DNA from 2 places in the Veillonella criceti genome. Region 1 is predicted to be linked to the other one. Evidence: a T-box and tRNA genes for the amino acid it is inferred to sense, from the RefSeq annotation. Region 1 holds a T-box; the other holds one or more tRNA genes.
What was found. A T-box is a leader RNA that pairs with one kind of tRNA and senses whether it is charged. The one in region 1 lies ahead of cysS (cysteine--tRNA ligase), so its partner is inferred to be a tRNA-Cys.
Positions count from the first base shown of each region.

Region 2: it encodes a tRNA-Cys, which carries the amino acid that the T-box ahead of cysS (cysteine--tRNA ligase) is inferred to sense. The anticodon was not compared.

Region 1 covers NZ_UHIO01000001.1:616,026-619,446, reverse strand. The annotation lists gene gltX (glutamate--tRNA ligase) at 1-410, shown strand, start outside; gene pepT (peptidase T) at 467-1,687, shown strand; T-box leader at 1,816-2,020, shown strand; gene cysS (cysteine--tRNA ligase) at 2,070-3,421, shown strand, end outside.
Region 2 covers NZ_UHIO01000001.1:359,497-362,917, reverse strand. The annotation lists gene DYE54_RS01660 (phosphoethanolamine transferase) at 1-788, shown strand, start outside; gene DYE54_RS01655 (GNAT family N-acetyltransferase) at 916-1,368, opposite strand; tRNA gene DYE54_RS01650 (tRNA-Leu) at 1,603-1,691, opposite strand; tRNA gene DYE54_RS01645 (tRNA-Cys) at 1,708-1,782, opposite strand; tRNA gene DYE54_RS01640 (tRNA-Gly) at 1,789-1,863, opposite strand; tRNA gene DYE54_RS01635 (tRNA-Phe) at 1,869-1,944, opposite strand; tRNA gene DYE54_RS01630 (tRNA-Asp) at 1,950-2,025, opposite strand; gene DYE54_RS01625 (MBL fold metallo-hydrolase) at 2,287-2,886, opposite strand; gene DYE54_RS01620 (TrkH family potassium uptake protein) at 2,922-3,421, opposite strand, start outside.

The sequences.
Region 1 (3,421 bases):
CTGAAAAAGCAAAACTTATTATGCTTTGTGTATGCTTAAAAGATCACATTAGCTTTGGCGCACAAATTAAAGAAGAAGCAAAACTAATTTTTGATGATACGTTTGCTTTTGATGAAACTCACGCTGAAGATATTAAGGCCGTATTAGCGGAAGAGTCTTGCCCAACTGTACTTAAAGCATTCCGTGAAGCTATTGCGGATTTAGAGGACATTACTCCAGATGTGGTAAAAGCAACGATTAAAGGTATTATGAAAGAGACAAAATTAAAAGGTAAGTTTGTCTTTATGCCAATTCGTATTGCTACTACAGGGCAAATGCATGGTCCAGATTTGAATTATATTATTACTTTATTTGGCAAGGAAAAAACATTAGCTCGTTTAGATGAAACAATCAGTCAAATGGCTGTTTAACTCTGTGGGGGCATAGTTAAACAGTTTCATAGTTTGTTTTATTAAGGAGGATTATTATGGAAACGATGGTTGAACGTTTTTTGCGTTATACAAAGACTAATACACGGTCTAACGAAGAGTCTACAACAGTGCCAAGTACTGACACACAAGTGGCATTTGCTAAGGTACTAGCTGCTGACTTAACAGAGATTGGGTTAGAAGGTGTAAAAGTCAATGAAAATAATGGTTTTGTCATTGGCTCTTTACCAGCTAATACAGAGGAAGTTGTTCCTGCTATTGGCTTCATTGCTCATATGGACACAGCTGATTATAATGCTGAAAATATAGCCCCACGTATTATTGAAAACTATGATGGTACAGATATTCTCCTTAATAAAGATAAAGAATTATATAGTCGTGTAGCTGATTTTCCTAACTTAAATAACTATAAAGGACAGACTTTAATTGTTACTGATGGCACTACTTTGCTAGGCGGTGATGACAAAGCGGGAATTGTGGAAATTATGGAAGCGCTTCGGTATTTAAAGATGCATCCAGAAGTGAAACATGGTCTCGTGATGTGTGCCTTTGGTCCTGATGAAGAAATTGGTCGTGGCGCTGATTTATTTGACGTAAGAGATTTTCCCGTTGATTTTGCGTATACAATTGATGGTACTCGCTTAGGTGAGCTAGAATATGAAACATTTAATGCTTGTGCTGCTACCGTAGAACTTCATGGTGTATCAGTTCATCCAGGGTCAGCTAAAAACACCATGATTAATTGTAATAAATTAGCTATGGAATTTGACCGTATGTTACCACAGGCAGCTGTTCCAGAACTGACTGAAGATTACGAAGGTTTTATTATGTTATCAAGTAATGAAACCGGTGTGGAATCAGGAACGATGAAGTACATAATTCGAGACCATGATCGCGCCTTATTTGAAAGTAAGAAGAAACTTTTTGAACTGGCTGCTAAGGTATTAAATGAACGGTATGGTCGTGAAGTAGTGACCTTGACGCTTAAAGATAGCTACTACAATATGTATGATGTAATTAAAGATCATATGGAATGTGTAGAAATTGCTAAAGCCGCTATGGAAAAAGCTGGTGTAACACCATTGATTCAGCCAATCCGTGGTGGCACTGATGGCTCTAAGATTTCTTTTATGGGGATTCCAACACCAAATCTATTTACTGGTGTAGAAAATTTACATGGGCCACACGAATTTGCTTGTGTGGAACATATGGAATTAGCGGTTAAAACAATCATCAATATTGCTTCTGTAGCAAAATAATTTGACAGTTTTAAACTAATTGAGCACTATTTAATTTTGCTGTAATTATTGATAGACAGTTAGCGTAGAAACATTGACTTTAGTTAGGTTTCATGCTATTATACTCTATATATCGATAAAAATTGTTATTAAAGACGATGAACGAAAGAAGTACTTTGAGACTAGCTTTACAGCGAGAACTAAATGGTGGAAGGGTTCATGTGTAGCCAAGGGAAATGCATTCGGGAGTTAATAGACTGAAATGAGTATGTCTATTCGGTCACGCCCGTTACGCGTTTGAGTGAGTGCTACATAGGACTTAACAGAGTGGAACCGCGGGCCACCGTCTCTGTAATGAGATGGTGGCTTTTTATATTTTTATGGAAGTGAGGCATCGGTAGCGATGAGAGAAATTAAAGTATTCAATACGATGACAAGAGAAAAAGAAGTATTCAAGCCAGTAAAGGAGGGAGAAGCAAAGATTTATGTATGTGGTGTAACGCCATATAACCATCCTCATATTGGGAATGCTCGTCCATTTGTTACTTGGGATGTTATCCGTCGCTATTTGACGCATATTGGCTATAAAGTAACGTATGTGCAAAACTTTACGGATGTAGATGATAAAATTATTAATACGTCCAATGGCGAAGGTGTGTCTTGGGATACAATTGCCAATCGCTATATTGAGTCCTATTTTGAAGTAATGGATGCACTTCATGTACGTCATGCTGATGTATATCCACGTGTATCGGAACATATTGATGAAATTGTAGCAATGATTGCCACTCTTATTGAAAAAGGTTTTGCCTACGAATTAGATGGTGATGTGTATTATAGTGTAGAAAAATTTGAAGAATACGGTAAATTATCTGGACGTACATTAGAAGATATGGAAGCTGGTGCTCGTGTAGATGTAGACGATCGTAAACACAATCCAATGGACTTTGCTTTATGGAAAAGTGCAAAACCTGGTGAACCATCTTGGGAAAGCCCATGGGGGCAAGGACGTCCGGGTTGGCATATTGAATGCTCGACTATGAGTAATAAATATTTAGGCGAAGAGTTTGATTTCCATGGTGGTGGCAGTGATTTGATTTTCCCGCATCATGAAAATGAAATTGCTCAGTCAGAAGGGTGTACCGGTCATCATCCAGCTGTTCGTTATTGGTTGCACAATGGATTTATTACAATTAATCAGGAAAAGATGAGTAAATCGTTGAATAACTTCTTCTTAGTTAAAGATATTTTGGAAGAGTATAGTCCTGATGCACTTCGTTATTTCTTGTTGAGCACTCATTATCGTAGCCCACTGGATTTCAGTGATGAACGATTAGAAGAAGCTAATAAATCGTTAGAACGTATGACGACAGCTATTGAAAATCTTCTTTATCTAGAAAATCAAGAAGAAGGCGAATGCGATGATGAAGCAAAAGCACTATTAGAAAATGCTCGTAAATATGCTAATGAATTTGAAGATGCCATGGCTGATGATTTTAATACATCCTTAGCTGGTGCCCCTATGTTTGGTTTAGCTAAAGAAATTAATATTTATTATCAAGCTGTGCAAAATTGCAATGGCAAAGTGTGCCATAAAACATTGGATGAAGTTAAATCTATCTTCAAGATGATGACGGATATCCTTGGTATCTTAGAACAAGCTTGGGAAGGTCCTAATGCGGGGGCTGGCGCCGAAGAGTATGAACAATTAATGCAAGTAATATTGAATGTTCGTCAGAATTGCCGTGAACGTAA
Region 2 (3,421 bases), 260 kb from region 1:
AGCGAGCTTTAACAGAACGTAATCAATACGATGATAAACCATTCTTAGAGTCAGCTAGTATTTTAGACGTAGCCAAAAAAGCGGGCTATTTTACCAGTTGGTTCAGCAATCAAGGCGTATATGGTGAATATGATACAGCGATTTCCTTAATTGCTAAAACAGCTGATCGTCCGCTATGGGCGCATGAAGCATATATGTTCTCTGACAAATATGATGGCGTTTTATTACCATTATTAGATCAAATCGAACCTTATAAAAATAACTTCATCGTTATTCACATTATGGGAAGTCACATTTACTATAATGATCGCTATCCACATGAATTCAGTAAATGGAAAATTGGCGAAGTACCGCAAGGTAAAGAAGCCTATGCTAATAGCCAGCTATATACAGATTGGTTGTTACAGCAAATTTATACCTATGCCAAGGATAAGTTAAACTTACAAGCTATGATTTACTTCTCCGACCACGGTGAAAGTTTGCATCATTCCCATAATCCTGATATTTTCGATTTCGATATGACACGCATTCCTCTCTGGGTCTATGTCTCACCAGAATATGAAGCTGCTTTTCCTGAAACAACCTCTATTCTCCGTGATCATGAGCATAAATATTTCACAAATGATTTACTTTATGACTTAGTATCCGGCATCTTACAAGCGCCTTCTAATCGTTATGACCGAAGTCGTGACTTCTCTAATCCAAATTATCGTTTCGATAAATACAATTTAACAACCTTATTAGGCCAAGAGCCATTATCGAATGATCCTGAAGCGGTAGACCCGTAAGGACATGATAATAAGATGCCTATAAAGAAAAAGAAGCGAAGTAAAGCTAAAACGCCTTACTTCGCTTTTTATATATGTCTATTTCTAGTGTGTACGCCTATTTCTAATTTCTAGGCTACTTAATTCTTTAAGCTAATGGTAACGATAAATGAACAACTGTACGCACTGGTTTCTTTACATTTCTATCAGTGCTCTTAAATCCTAACGCTTTATATAATTCTTTAGCGCTTTCCATACTTGGCAAACTATCTAATAATAAAGTCTTGTAGCCCTTTTCTTTGGCTTCTTCCACTATAATATGGGCAATATTCATACCAAGGCCTGTACGGCGAAATTCTGGGCGTACATAAAGACGTTTCATCTCAGCCGTTTCATAATTAACATGACGCAAAGCCACACAACCTGCTGGTATACCGTCAACGAAGGCAATATATAAAGCTTCTCTATCCCCTTTATATTTCTCTTCTAATCCTTCAAATTCTTTTATATCAGCGGCTACTCCTAGCGACCGAACATAATCAACAAATAGTTTTTTTACTTCATCAATATACTTGTGACCATCCCGAAGTTCAAAGTTCATACAAAATCCTCCTTTTGCTAAGCATCATAATCATTAGCTTAAAAGCCTATAGATAGCACTATCTTAGCATTTAACTTTACAACTTACAGACTATAAACTACCTGCTAAAAGAATCATATAACTGCTACGATTCATTCTGTATTGTATTAATTCGCTACGGAGAATAAAAATTCCTGCTTTTGAAATAAAACTTCTTAAAATAAAAATAGACTGAACACGAATGTTCAGTCTAAATGGTGCCGAGGACCGGAATCGAACCGGTACGGTTGTCTCCAACCGACGGATTTTAAGTCCGTTGCGTCTGCCTGTTCCGCCACCCCGGCATGGGTGGAATATATATGGAGGCGGCACCCAGAATCGAACTGGGGAATAAAGGTTTTGCAGACCTCTGCCTTACCGCTTGGCTATGCCGCCAAATAGTGGAGCGGAAAACGAGATTCGAACTCGCGACCCCCGCCTTGGCAAGGCGGTGCTCTACCACTGAGCTATTTCCGCACACATGGTGCCCCAGGACAGAATCGAACTGTCGACACAAGGATTTTCAGTCCTTTGCTCTACCGACTGAGCTACCGGGGCAAACGTGGCGACCCCGATCAGATTTGAACTGACGATCTTCGCCGTGACAGGGCGACATGTTAACCGCTACACCACGGGGCCGTTTACGTTACTACGTTATTATAGGTGTTTCAGAAGTAATTGTCAAGCAACTTTTTTAAAAGATTTTTAAGCTTGTTTTTGTTTACTGCCGTTACCCTTAACAACGAAAATTATTCTACCATGTTTTAATATACTTTGTCTAGTCTAAATTTAAAATTTTATTTCAAAGTTTAAAAATCCCTTTTATAGACCGGTAAAAAGACATTAGCTTACCACTTAAAAGGCTCGTATAAGTCCCTATTTTGCAACAATACCTATAAATCAAACTTTTAAGTACGGATTGTGTATTAATTCAGTTTCTAACGTTGTATCATCTGCATGACCAGGATGAATAATCAAGCTAGGATCCCAGCTCATAATCCGTTGTAAAGACTTAGCTAATACATCAGCATCGCCATTGTAATTATTCGTAGCGCCTATAGAGTTTTTAAATAAGGTATCTCCAGTAAAAATATGTTGCTTCCATTGTATCACCACACTGCCCTTACTATGTCCTGGTGTTTCAAATATGTAAAGATCAAAAGACCCTATTTTCAAGGCTCCCTCCTGAAGCGGTATATAAGGTGACTGACATAAGCCTTTATAGGCAGATGGCATTCGTCGTTTAGTATGCAATAATTCATCATCACCAGGATGCATATATACAGGTACTGATGTCACTTGACGCACTCCATCCACAGCACAAATATGATCACAATGGCCATGTGTCAATACAATAGCCAACAATTCAGCATCCCCTACCATATCTAATACCTTGTGTGCGTGAAACCCTGGATCAATAATGATAGCTTGTTTAGCCTCTTTTAACACATAACAATTCGCCTTATATAAACCTAACGGTTGTTTTAAAATTTGTGTCATAAGAAGCTCCTTCCTCTCCTATGAAATGCCTTTTTTTATAAACGACGGTGAGTCCCTGTTGGTTGCCATACTTTATAACTACGTTTACGTCGTTTTAGAAAATAGCCTTGCCAAAAATCAGGATGTAATAAAACTAACAATGTAAATAATTCTAAACGACCTAATAGCATATCTACAATGCAAATAACTTTAGCTATAGGATGTAAAATTGAAAATGACCCTTCTGGACCTAACGCCCCAAAAGCAAGGCCTACATTCCCTAAAATCCCTGCTACACACTGTAATGATTCACCAAAGCTAAGCCCCGTAGCTGAAATGCCTAAAGCAGAAATAGCAAATACTGTCATATACAAGAAGAAAAACTCTTGTGTCATCTGTACCCATTTCTGAGGCATTCGTTTCCCATTAATCGTAATCGATTGCACAATATCTGGGTGAATAGCTTTACGTAAATAAATAATCACACTTTTAATTAAAATGATAATACGAATAATTTTAATACCACCAGTAGTAGAACCACTACAACCACCAAAGA